DNA from 2 places in the Paenibacillus sp. GQ49 genome. Region 1 is predicted to be linked to the other one. Evidence: riboswitches for the same ligand, from Rfam matches in the RefSeq annotation. Region 1 holds a riboswitch; the other holds the start of a gene.
The links. Region 1 has a riboswitch for glycine ahead of sdaAB (L-serine ammonia-lyase, iron-sulfur-dependent subunit beta). Riboswitches for the same ligand answer to the same signal wherever they lie in the genome.
Positions count from the first base shown of each region.

Region 1 (5,917 bases):
GGAACGCATTCTGGTTCTGTTCAATCGATCAGAAGAGACGGCTATTGTCGAGCTGGAGGCTGGTGACGAGGAGTGGACCGAGTTATTCGGCGGAAACCATCGTACCGCCAAGGAAGATGGCGTACTCGCCATTGAACTGCCCGCGTATGGATATGCCGTACTGAGTACGGCTGTGAGTCAGAACTAGAGTCATAATACACATTCATCTGAAGTCACATCTAAGTAGCTTATCTTCGCTTCATCTGGCAGCATAAAACAAGCGTCCTGCATAACCCGGATTCGGGTTCGCGGACGCTTGTTTTGTAATTTTGTATTCGCCGTTATACACCATAATGTCACTGATTTATATATCGGTGCGGTTCAGCTTAAACCTGAGTATCCTTGTCCACTTGAGCATTGTCCGCCCCACTTGTAGTTGTGTCAGAATCCACTGGCTTCGACTCCTGCTCAGGCTCTGCACGCTTTGCCTTTGGTTTAGCCAGCTTTTGCATCATTTTGCGGCCTGTTGGCGTCTGGGCCAACCCGCCTTGGGCTGTCTCCCGATGGCGGCTCGGCATCGCACTGCCTACCTCCAGCATGACATCGATGACTTCGTCTGACGGAATGGCACTACGCACTCCGGCCAGGGCCATGTCAGCCGCAGCCAGCGCCGTAACTGCACCCAGTCCATTACGGACGATGCACGGGATTTCAACAAGGCCTGCGACCGGATCGCAGATAAGGCCCAGTGTATTTTTTAACGCCAAACCAACGGCATGAACGACCTGTTCCGGTGTACCTCCACGCAGTTCAACCATGGCACCCGCAGCCATGCCGATCGCGGAACCCACTTCCGCCTGGCAGCCACCTTCGGCCCCGGAGATAAATGAATTGTTGGCAATAACATAACCAATCGCTCCCGCACAGAACAACCCGTTCACCAAATGTTCGTCCGTCCAGCCAAATCGCTCCTGTGTGCTAATAAACACACCGGGGATGATGCCGCAGGAACCGGCTGTTGGTGTTGCCACGATCCGACCCATGGAGGCATTCACTTCAGATACACACAGGGCATACGCCATGGCAAGTGCGGAAGCATCTCCTGAACAAGTCTCACCCTTGCGAATGTACTCGGCCATTTTTTTGCCGTCTCCACCTGTTAATCCACTGCGTGATGTCGTATCTTCCGTTAACCCTTTGCGTACCGCTTCCTTCATCACCTGATAATATTCAGACATCTGCTTCACAACATCCGCTTCCGGTGTATTGGTCTCCTGAACCTGCTCCTCGATCATCAGCTGAGCAATGGTTTTGGATTCCGCTGTACAGATCGTATTCAGTTCGTGCAAATGTTTAAACCGCATCCGAATCAACTCCTCTCTTCAAATCGATAACACGAATGTCCAGCACATGGTCCAGCTCCCTTAGACGCTTGAGCATATCAGGATTAGGCACACCATCCATTTCCATTGCGGTAAGTGCTTCGCCATCACGGGCTTTCCGGTCCACCTGCATATACCCGATGTTAACCCCGGATGAACTGATCGTGGACGTTACGGATGCAAGCACCCCTGCTTTGTCCGCATGTCGCAGAACGAGTGTTGGAAACTCACCACTAATCTGAACACGAAAATCATTCATCGAATGCACCGATACGCTTCCACCACCAATGGATGCACCGATTAAGGAGCAGGCACGTTCTCCATGCCATAACTCAATTTTGACTGTATTTGGATGAGGAGCAGGCAAGCCACTTGTATAGAACTCAACCTCCATGCCCGCTTCCTCTGCGTATTGTTCTGCATCCGGGATACGCGGATCGTCTGTGACATAATCCAGCAGACCGCCGATCAGTGCCAGATCTGTTCCGTGCCCCTGATACGTATCAGCGAATGAACCGTATAACGTCAGCCGTGCACGATCTGGCGTACATCCCAGCCACTGACGAGCAATTCTTCCTAACCTTGCTGCACCAGCTGTATGTGAACTTGAAGGCCCCGTCATCGACGGACCAATAATTGAGAAAACATCTTTAAATCGCACTTGTAACCCTCCATTTAATCATGATTCATCTTGGTAAAATGTATTCGTCATTTCGATCCAGGAGTTCCATCCACAATGCCCTTATTTAGGGTATGATGACATCAAAAAAGGACAGAAGAAGGCCTTAGGCCCTCTCTCTGTCCTCGATACCTGAGAGTTTCACGATCAACAGTGTCTCACGACAAGGGTGCACTGCCTGCGATTACAGACAAGTTCACCGGGCTGACTGATCATATACCCCTTGGGTGGCGCAGTTCGCGCACTCTCCAGAGTTGCGTCCAACGATGGTACATTTACCTGAGAGATTAACCACTGCGCCGGGTGCGCAGCGGCTTGCTCCTTCGGTGCCTGAAAACTAGCCATTTTGCTCGGCTAACCCAGGTCTCTCCCGCTCGTTATCATCCGCTTATATTCACTTCCTCGTTCAACTCACATCGAACGTGTGTCTTCTGTTCAATTGGATCATATCTGGTACATATACTTACAGATTAATATGCTACACATTATATGTCAATAAAAGTGACGTATAATTACCATCTTTATCAAATCATTAGGAATGATTAGGCAGCTTCAATTCATTTATCCAAGCTTGAAGCTTCTCTTTCGTCCATCCTTCGTTCTCACCCATGATGGAGTACCGCAAGCCATTCTCACTCCATGATATGTTCCGAATGCTCTTCATATATGAACCCTCGGTGTTACGAACCTTAATCTCGGCTTCATCCGGTATTAGTGTATCGTCCACATTTTCTTCCGGCATCTTGAATACCGTCAGGCTGACTTCTACCTTGTCGTTACTTACATAATACAAGGTTACTTCATCTCTGCTCAGCTCACCGCGCAATGTAGACATTTCGATCCGTGATAGTTCGAATTCTCCACTCATGTCCTGTAGGAACGGCTGTTCCAACGCTTTTTCCGCTTCCTCTAGGGTCACTTCGGAATTCTGCATCATATCGGTCAAGTCCTTCACATCGACCTCCTCAGGGATGTCAATTACGAAAGTATCCTTTGTGAATTCAGGGTCATACTGAATCGGATCATAGACCATTTCTGATTTTCCATCCCCATACGCGCTGTTTACTTTGACAATCATCCACGTTTTGGGATCTACCCAATACTCTGAAGATATGGAGAATGCGCCTTCTTCTTTTGGTGTCAATTCAATATGAATGACGTCCTGTCCATGAAGTTTCTCCTGTCCTATCATATTCACATCATGCGTAGTACGTAACCGCTCTAGTTGATCGAGCAATATTTGCTTCTGGGTTTGATTAGGTTGTTGTGACACGGATGATGCATCCATGGAATATGCTGCCCCTGTTTCTTTTTCATATATGATGATCTTCTTTCCATCATTAACTGCGTAACTGACATTGCCATTCTCTGATGTTTCCGTGCGCTTTCGTCCGGTTTCACCATCTACCCATTCCTTAATTTGCATCGTGTTAGTCAGCTTGTCATCCGCCCATATCTTCATCACACCTTCCGCATAATACGAGGCGGGTTCTGTTTCTGCTGAGACAACCTTCTCAATCATCTCATCTCCTGACATAGCCAGCATATCCTTCTCCGCGCAACCTCCAAGCAAGGCGCCTGCCAACATAGCAGTACCCAGCATCATCCATCCTTTTTTCATCATCTTATCCACCCTCTCTGCGTTTACATTCTCCATGTTCAGGCAATCGGCATGCTGCCAGCGTTCCATATCCTTCGTATGACCACATGCGCATATCCCCTCCGTGCTTTATTGCAACCCGTTTGGCTATACTCAATCCCAATCCCGAACCACCTGCATACGTCTTCTCCTCCTGATTCTGGTGTTGAACATAGGGTTCGAAGATACGAATGAGCTGTTCCTCAGGAATAGCAGGACCTTCATTTTGTACTATAATCAATGTTGCTCCCGCCCTGTAGTTATCCAATTCAGCTCCAAGCGAAGGAATAATCCATTCAGGAAGCTCCCAATCTGAAGCAATAACCCCTAGTCCCATTACACCGTTCGTCCTTGTGTGGCGTAGTGCATTATTTATCAGATTATCTGTCAGGCGCATCAGTTGTTCGGGATGAACTCGGTACAGTTGATCTGTGCGGACATCCATCTTCACGTCAATCTGACCACGCTCTGCAAGTCCCTCATAGCTCCCAAGCAGCATATCAAAAAACTCTTCACCTTCCACCTTAACCATGGCCATCTCCGATTCACTGGAACCCAGCGCCGTATACATCTCAAGTTCACTAATCATCTGTTTCATCCGCTCCACATTTCCGAGCAGCACATCCTGATATTCCTGCCTTTCAAGTCGTTTCAGTTGACGATCACCGTTAAGTACTTCCGTATAGGCACTAATGGACATCAACGGTGTTTTCAGATCATGGGATAACGAGGCGATCATGAGCTCTTTTTCTTTTTGCTCCCTCTCCACATCGGCCTGAGTATGTCTGATCTTGTCTTGCATTGCATCAAACTGTTGGAGCAAGATGCCCATTTCATCATGACGAACAGGTACCACATCCGTAGCAGCCTCTCCCCGTGCAAAAGCATCCATTCGTTCTATGAGATATTTCATCGGCCGAAAGAGCTTTCGGGATAGCAGCCACAGCACTGTTCCGTATAACAGGATAAAGAAAGTAGCAGCGAGACTCATGACCCAGGTAGTCCGCAAGGATATGCCTTCCAGCCAATCTCCACGCAGCATGACGATTTCGTAAATACCCACCAATTCGCCTTTTTCCCATACAGGTTTCTTCAACGAGAATGTACGATGACGAATCTGTAAGTTGTACAAATTACGATACAGCTCCGCCCCCCCAACGGTGTAAGCTCCAGCAGACCATGTACTCCCCCCTGATGTGTACACCCGAATCCCTGTTGGTAAATACAGATCAAAGTTCACCCGACCATTCTCCAATTCGGCGAGTGCAGCGAAAGCATCAGGCGAGTGCAGCTGGTACAGTCCCGGGTCAGATAAAGCCAGTTCAATAGGAGCCAATTGTCCGGACAACTCTACATATTCCGTTACGGCACGCTGATCATTGTAATAGTTATACAGGGAGTACAGCGCCCACCCAGCGACGACAGGCAGCAGCATTACAATGAGGAAGGCAAGCATTAACCAGTACTTCAACTTCATTCCTCAGGCTCCCCCACAAACCGGTAACCACTGCCCCATACCGTCTGAATCCAGCGTGGATGATGGGGCTCGTCACCAAGCTTGGCCCGAAGGCTCTTCACATGAACTGTGACTGTACTCGAGTTCCCCGCCTCTGGCTGACTCCAGACATGTTCATACAGCTCCGCCTTGGTAAACACCCGGCCTGGATGAGAAGCAAGCAGTATGAGCAAAGCCCATTCCTTGTTGGTTAGTGCCACATGTTCTCCATGAACCTGTGCGCGCTGATTCAAATAATCAATCGATAACCCATCGTTATACTGCCGATCTGTCGAATCCTGCTCTACGCCCTGATATCTGCGGTACCTATTCAGATGAGATTTAATGCGAGCTGTAAGTTCCGTTAGACTGAAGGGCTTCGTAATATAATCGTCAGCTCCCAGCCCAAGCCCCCTGACTTTGCTCTCTTCCTCGATTCGAGCACTCATCATGAGCAGCGGAACATCGCTGATCAGTCTAATGTTTTTGCATACCGTGAACCCATCCATTTCCGGCAGCATCAGATCCAACAAGACTAATTGATAGGTTCCCTCCCTAAAGTCTTCCCAGCTCTCCAAACCGCTTGATGCCCAAGTTACCCCATAACCCTCATGACGTAGATGATCTCTCAAAATACGGGCAATCTCCGGATCATCCTCCACCAGCAATATATTCTCGCTGTCTCTCATCGCTGCTTCATCCTCCCATGACTATATTGTAGCTAAGAAAAGTTGACTCTCCTC
Region 1 is NZ_JCAXEL010000012.1:44,939-50,855, forward strand. Features, by position in the region: gene AC6CIF_RS19950 (alpha-glycosidase) at 1-187, shown strand, start outside; gene sdaAA (L-serine ammonia-lyase, iron-sulfur-dependent, subunit alpha) at 366-1,343, opposite strand; gene sdaAB (L-serine ammonia-lyase, iron-sulfur-dependent subunit beta) at 1,333-2,022, opposite strand; glycine riboswitch at 2,158-2,294, opposite strand; glycine riboswitch at 2,299-2,423, opposite strand; gene AC6CIF_RS19965 (LolA family protein) at 2,573-3,664, opposite strand; gene AC6CIF_RS19970 (sensor histidine kinase) at 3,666-5,156, opposite strand; gene AC6CIF_RS19975 (response regulator transcription factor) at 5,153-5,863, opposite strand.

Region 2 (5,917 bases), on a different contig from region 1:
GTTTTTGGTTTACGACGGAGCCCCCTTGTTCTGGCTGTCTTCCGAATAGGTCGGACTCATCCAAAAATTCGAGAGCAAGTGCAGCTATGGCTGTGCGATGAATCGTCTCACTTCCGTTAATCTTGACGCCATATCCACGTCTGCGAACCAGCTTTAGTCCCGCCTGACGAATCCGTGACTCCAGATCGTCCAGATCCGTGGTTACGGTGGATACGGTCACTTTCAGATCCGAAGCCAAGGCGAGTAACTTTACAGGCTCCGGTTCATCCAGCAGGATGCAAAGCATGAAGAGCTTACGCTCTTCTGGCGTAAACTCTACATATTCTTTACCCTCTAGTTGCTGGCGTAATACAGCCAGATCATCGGAACCGGCATCGATTCGGATACCGGTTCCTGATTTTTTTTCCAGCCTCATGCCCAAAGGTTCAAGCCATTGTTCAATCATTTGCAGCTCCCGGTGAACCGTTCGGGTACTGACCTTTACTTCAACGGCGATTTCGCCGGCAGTAACTTCATGTGGATGCTCTAGCAGGAACTCCACGATTTCACGTTGTCTTTTGGTAATACTCATATCTCAGCCTCCGGCTCAGGGAAAACAAATGCGTGCAATTACTTCAGACGTTCAACGAGCGCATCGTATTCCGGGCTTTTTAGGAAGTTGTCGATGGATATATGTTCTGCATTCGGTGCAACGGAGCGGGCACGATCGGTCAATACTTGTTGTGTGATCACCACGTCTGCATCCGACGGGATATCACTGATAGCCGTATTGGTCACCGTAACGTCAATCCCCTCTGCCTTCATCTTCTTGCGTAGAATGGAAGCACCCATGGCACTTGACCCCATGCCTGCATCACAGGAGAAGACAATTTTCTTCACGTCTGTTTTCACTGTAGAAGAAGCCATATCTGCGGCTGCTTCACGTTGATTAGCCGTAATACCAGCGTTTGGCACGGTTCCTTGACTCTTCATGTCTTTCATCCGACTGGATGCGGACTCCAGATCTTCGTCTTTTTGTTTACCCGTTTTCAGCAACACTGCTGCAACCAGGAAGGATACGACTGCTGCTACAAGCACCCCTGCGAGCATCGGCAGGTATCCACCTTTTGGTGTTAAGAGGAAATACGCGATAATACTACCCGGTGATGGTGCCGAAACAAGTCCTGCTCCGGTGAGCATGAATGTTAATGTACCTGCGACGCCACCCGCAATTGCGGCAAGAATCAGAATCGGTCTCATCAAAATGTAAGGGAAGTAGATCTCATGAATTCCCCCGAAGAAATGAATGATAACGGCACCTGGTGCAGAAGATTTGGCCATTCCGCGTCCGAAGAAACAGTAAGCAAGCAAGATACCAAGTCCCGGACCCGGGTTCGATTCAAGCATGTATAATACGGATTGCCCTAATTCTCTCGCTTGATCTGTTGCAATCGGTGTCAGAATCCCGTGGTTGATTGCATTGTTCAGGAACAATACTTTACCTGGTTCAATGATTAGGTTGACCAGCGGTAACAAGCCCAGATTCATTAAGCCTTGTACCCCGGCAGACAATACTTTGCTAATCGCTTCTACAGCAGGCCCGATGCCCAGTAGAGCAAAAATCCCCAAGATCCCGCCAATAATACCGGCTGAGAAGTTGTTAACCAGCATTTCAAATCCGGCTCTAATTTTACCTTCAATCGATTTATCGAACTTTTTGATGATCCATGCTGCCAGTGGTCCGGCAATCATGGCACCGAGGAACATCGGGATATCACTACCCACGATGACCCCGATGGTCATAATGGCACCCACGACACCACCACGCTGACCATGCACCATCGTACCCCCGGTGTAACCAATTAACAGTGGCAGCAAATATTTGATCATCGGATCAACTAGCTGTGCAAGCGTCTCGTTAGGGAACCAGCCTGTTGGAATGAACATGGCTGTAATTAATCCCCAGGCGATGAACGCTCCCATATTCGGCATGACCATACCACTCAGGAATCGGCCAAAACGTTGCACACCTACCCGTAGCCCACCTTTGGAATTGGACGTTTGGTCCAAATTACTCATTGTATTATCCTCCTTGGATCAAGTGATTATGATTTATGAAAGGGGTATCATTTCTCCCCTGCTGTAATCCTAAGCGAGAATGCTCTCCTGTTCAATGAAATGAAAGCGTACTTTCGTCATGAACAATGATGACAACATTAGGTTATGTAATCGTTTTAATCGATGCATAATGGCTGAACCCATTGATACACAAGGCTTTTTTTGCCTATGACTTTTATCATTTCCAGAATCATTTTCTAACCTATAGCTTGGTCCAATCAGTTGATTTACATCCACAATCTGCTTCAATCCACATTCAAAACCATTGTTGGAAAGCACAAAAAACCTGTGCAAGCTATCAGGCTCACACAGGTCGAAACAATATGAAGCTCATTTCATTTGGTTATAAAATATATGTTAATAAGTACAAGTTCGTTGATACTATTCTTCCGTATGTTTCCGATACGCGTCTGCATTCATCAATGTAGACAATGCTGCTGTCAGATCTCCCTCAACACGGATCTCAATCATCCAGCCTTCCTCGTAAGGAGAGCTGTTCACAAGTTCAGGAGAGTCCTGCAACGAATCATTCACCGCAATGATTGAACCAGTGACTGGAGAAAACAAGTCCGACACCGTTTTGACCGATTCGATCGTTCCAATGCTGTCCTCTGCTTTTACATTGGTTTCAAGGTCAGGCAATTCCACAAACACAATGTCACCCAGCTGATGCTGCGCGAACTCGGTAATGCCAATACGTACAGTATCCTCCCCTACGGTTTGCACCCATTCGTGCTCTTCACTGTACAGGAAATCACTTTTCAATTCGCTCATCGATATCCGCCTCGCTTTTCATTAATGAGTACATGCGTTCTTTGACCTTAACCTTTTTCCCAGAACATAGCGTATGATATTTTTGAATCAAATGTCAAGATACCTCACAATTTATTTGCTGAACACCTCTAAATCCTGTAACCGGATTACACTCTTTCTTCATATACTGGTGAATATTAGAATAGTAAGCGCACTCTTTATAAATACACGAACAATAATACCTAAAATAGATTAAATATTCGGTTTTAAATCATTATCTATGATATCGTTCTTGACATCGGTAGTGGATTCACGTTTTAATGAGAGGAGTAAATGTGTTTATTGGACCATGATATACCCGCGGATGAATGTAAAGGGAGAGATTACCCGTGACACCCGATTCGGGATGCACATGAGGTAACGCCGAAGGAGTAAACCACCGATAAGCGGGGGTGAATCTCTCAGGCAAAAGGACTTTTACGGGACGCAACTCTGGAGAGCATCTATTCGCCCTGTGCGGGCGTTATGATCACCCAAGGGGAAACCTGCTGCACAACGCAGCGGGGTAACTCTCAGGTACAAGGGACAGAGCCTTAGAATACAGCGTGCTACTTGGCATGCCGATTCTTTGGCCTGTCCTTTTCCTTTTTCCCAAAAAAACGAAAAACAGGATGTAGAATGGCGCTGCCATAGCTGCCTTACCATACTTATGTGATGAAATTATCTAGCTGAAAATTTAAAAATACCCTGGTTCATTGATCCACGATTGTATATCAGGCTGGCTGACGGCCAATAACGAGGTGATTTGATGTCCGATTTGCTTAGAACACCACTCTTCCCACTATATCAGCAATATGAAGGCGTACGGTGCATTGATTTTGGAGGCTGGGAGCTTCCGGTACAATTTAGCGGAATCCAGAAAGAACATGAAGCGGTACGCGAGCGTGCTGGACTGTTTGATGTATCCCATATGGGCGAATTCACAGTACAGGGTGAGCAGGCCGAAGTTTTTTTGCAACAAATGACGACCAATGATGTGACCACGCTGGTTCCCGGTCAAGCACAGTACACCCTGATGTGTTATCCAGATGGCGGTGTGGTGGATGATCTGCTCGTGTATAAGCTGGAAGATCAGCATTATATGCTCGTGGTTAACGCCTCCAACATCGACAAGGATTGGGCGTGGCTGCAAGAGCACTTGATCCCCGGCGTAAGCATGACCAACGATTCGGAGCAGACGGCGCTACTCGCCCTGCAAGGACCACTGGCTGTAGATATTATCGGAAAAGTTACAGATACGGATGTATCCACGATTGAACCGTTTCGTTTTGTGCAGGATGCTGAAGTATGTGGAGTAAAATTACTGTTGTCCCGTACCGGTTATACCGGTGAAGATGGCTTTGAACTATATATTCCTGCAGATCAGGCCGCTGTGGTCTGGAATGGGTTAATGCAAGCGGGTGAAGGTCACGGACTCGTACCAACCGGACTTGGTGCCCGGGATACACTACGATTTGAAGCGAAGCTCCCCCTGTATGGACAGGAATTGTCGGCAACCATCTCTCCGCTCGAAGCTGGCGTAGGCATGTTTGTGAAGCTGAATGCCGGACCTTTTATCGGATACGAAGCCTTGTTACAGCAAAAAACTGACGGGCCTGCCCGCAAACTGGTCGGCATCGAAGTGCTGGAGCGTGGTATTCCCCGGCCCCACTATCCGATTTACGCCGAAGGCGTACAGATTGGTGAAGTTACTACAGGCACACAATCACCTACATTGAAGCGTAATCTGGGGCTTGCCCTCATCGACAGCAAATACGCTGCGCTGGGAACCCCGCTTGAGATTGAGATTCGCGGCAAGAAATTAAAAGCCGAGGTCGTGAAGACCCCTTTTCATAAACGGACACGTACGTCGAAGACACCTACTCAAGGAGCTGATCAAGCATGAGCAAGCACCGCTACATTCCCATGACTGAGCAAGATCAGAGCGCCATGCTCGCAACCATCGGTGTGGATACGCTGGAGAATCTGTTTCAGGACATTCCGCAGGAGATTCGTTATCAGGGCGAGCTGCCCGTATCCTCCAAACTTGATGAATATGCGCTGACACGTCATATGTCCAAACAAGCCGGCGCCAACGCCAATTTCGAAACACACGCCAGCTTCCTCGGCGCAGGTATATACGATCATCATGTTCCTTCCGTCATCAATCATGTCATTTCCCGTTCCGAGTTCTACACTGCCTACACACCTTATCAGCCTGAGATCAGCCAAGGTGAACTACAGGCCATTTTCGAGTTTCAGTCCTACATCTGTGAATTAACCGGTATGGCTGTAGCCAATGCCAGCATGTATGACGGCGCAACAGCTTTTGCGGAAGCCGGTAATCTCGCCGCAGCAGCAACACGTCGCAAACAACTTATCGTATCCCGTACCGTTCATCCGGAAGCCCGTCAGGTATTGCAGGCATATGCGCACGGATTAAGTCTGGAGATTGTCGAGATTGGTTATAAGGATGGAGTAACTGACTGGGATGCTCTGCAAGCCGCCATCTCAGACGATACCGCTGCTGTCATGATCCAGAGTCCGAACTTCTTTGGTGCCGTGGAAAATGTGAAGCAGGCTGCCGACCTCGTGCATGCGCACAAGGGCCTGCTCGTTGTAAGTGCCAACCCGCTATCGCTGGGTCTGCTGGAAGCCCCAGGCAAGCTGGGTGCCGACATCGTTGTAGGTGATGCGCAGCCCCTCGGCATCGCCGCTTCACTCGGCGGCCCAACATGCGGATATTTCGCCGTATCCCAGCCTCATATGCGCCGAATTCCTGGCCGAATTGTAGGCCAAACAACCGATCGCAACGGCAAACGTGGTTTTGTACTCACACTGCAAGCACGTGAACAGCATATCCGCCGCGAAAAGGCGACATCCAACATCTGTTCCAACCAAGCTTTGCTTGCGCTCAGCGCATCTGTGTATATGTCCATCATGGGTAAACAGGGTATGATCGATGTCGCGGATCTGAATCTGCAAAAGAGTCATTACACCCTCAATACATTAACTGCGATTCCTGGAG
Region 2 is NZ_JCAXEL010000020.1:92,823-98,739, reverse strand. Features, by position in the region: gene AC6CIF_RS25920 (BglG family transcription antiterminator) at 1-571, opposite strand, end outside; gene AC6CIF_RS25915 (PTS mannitol transporter subunit IIBC) at 610-2,058, opposite strand; gene gcvH (glycine cleavage system protein GcvH) at 2,479-2,871, opposite strand; glycine riboswitch at 3,215-3,337, shown strand; glycine riboswitch at 3,341-3,441, shown strand; gene gcvT (glycine cleavage system aminomethyltransferase GcvT) at 3,659-4,795, shown strand; gene gcvPA (aminomethyl-transferring glycine dehydrogenase subunit GcvPA) at 4,792-5,917, shown strand, end outside.
Region 2: another riboswitch for glycine. It lies ahead of gcvT (glycine cleavage system aminomethyltransferase GcvT); the one in region 1 lies ahead of sdaAB (L-serine ammonia-lyase, iron-sulfur-dependent subunit beta).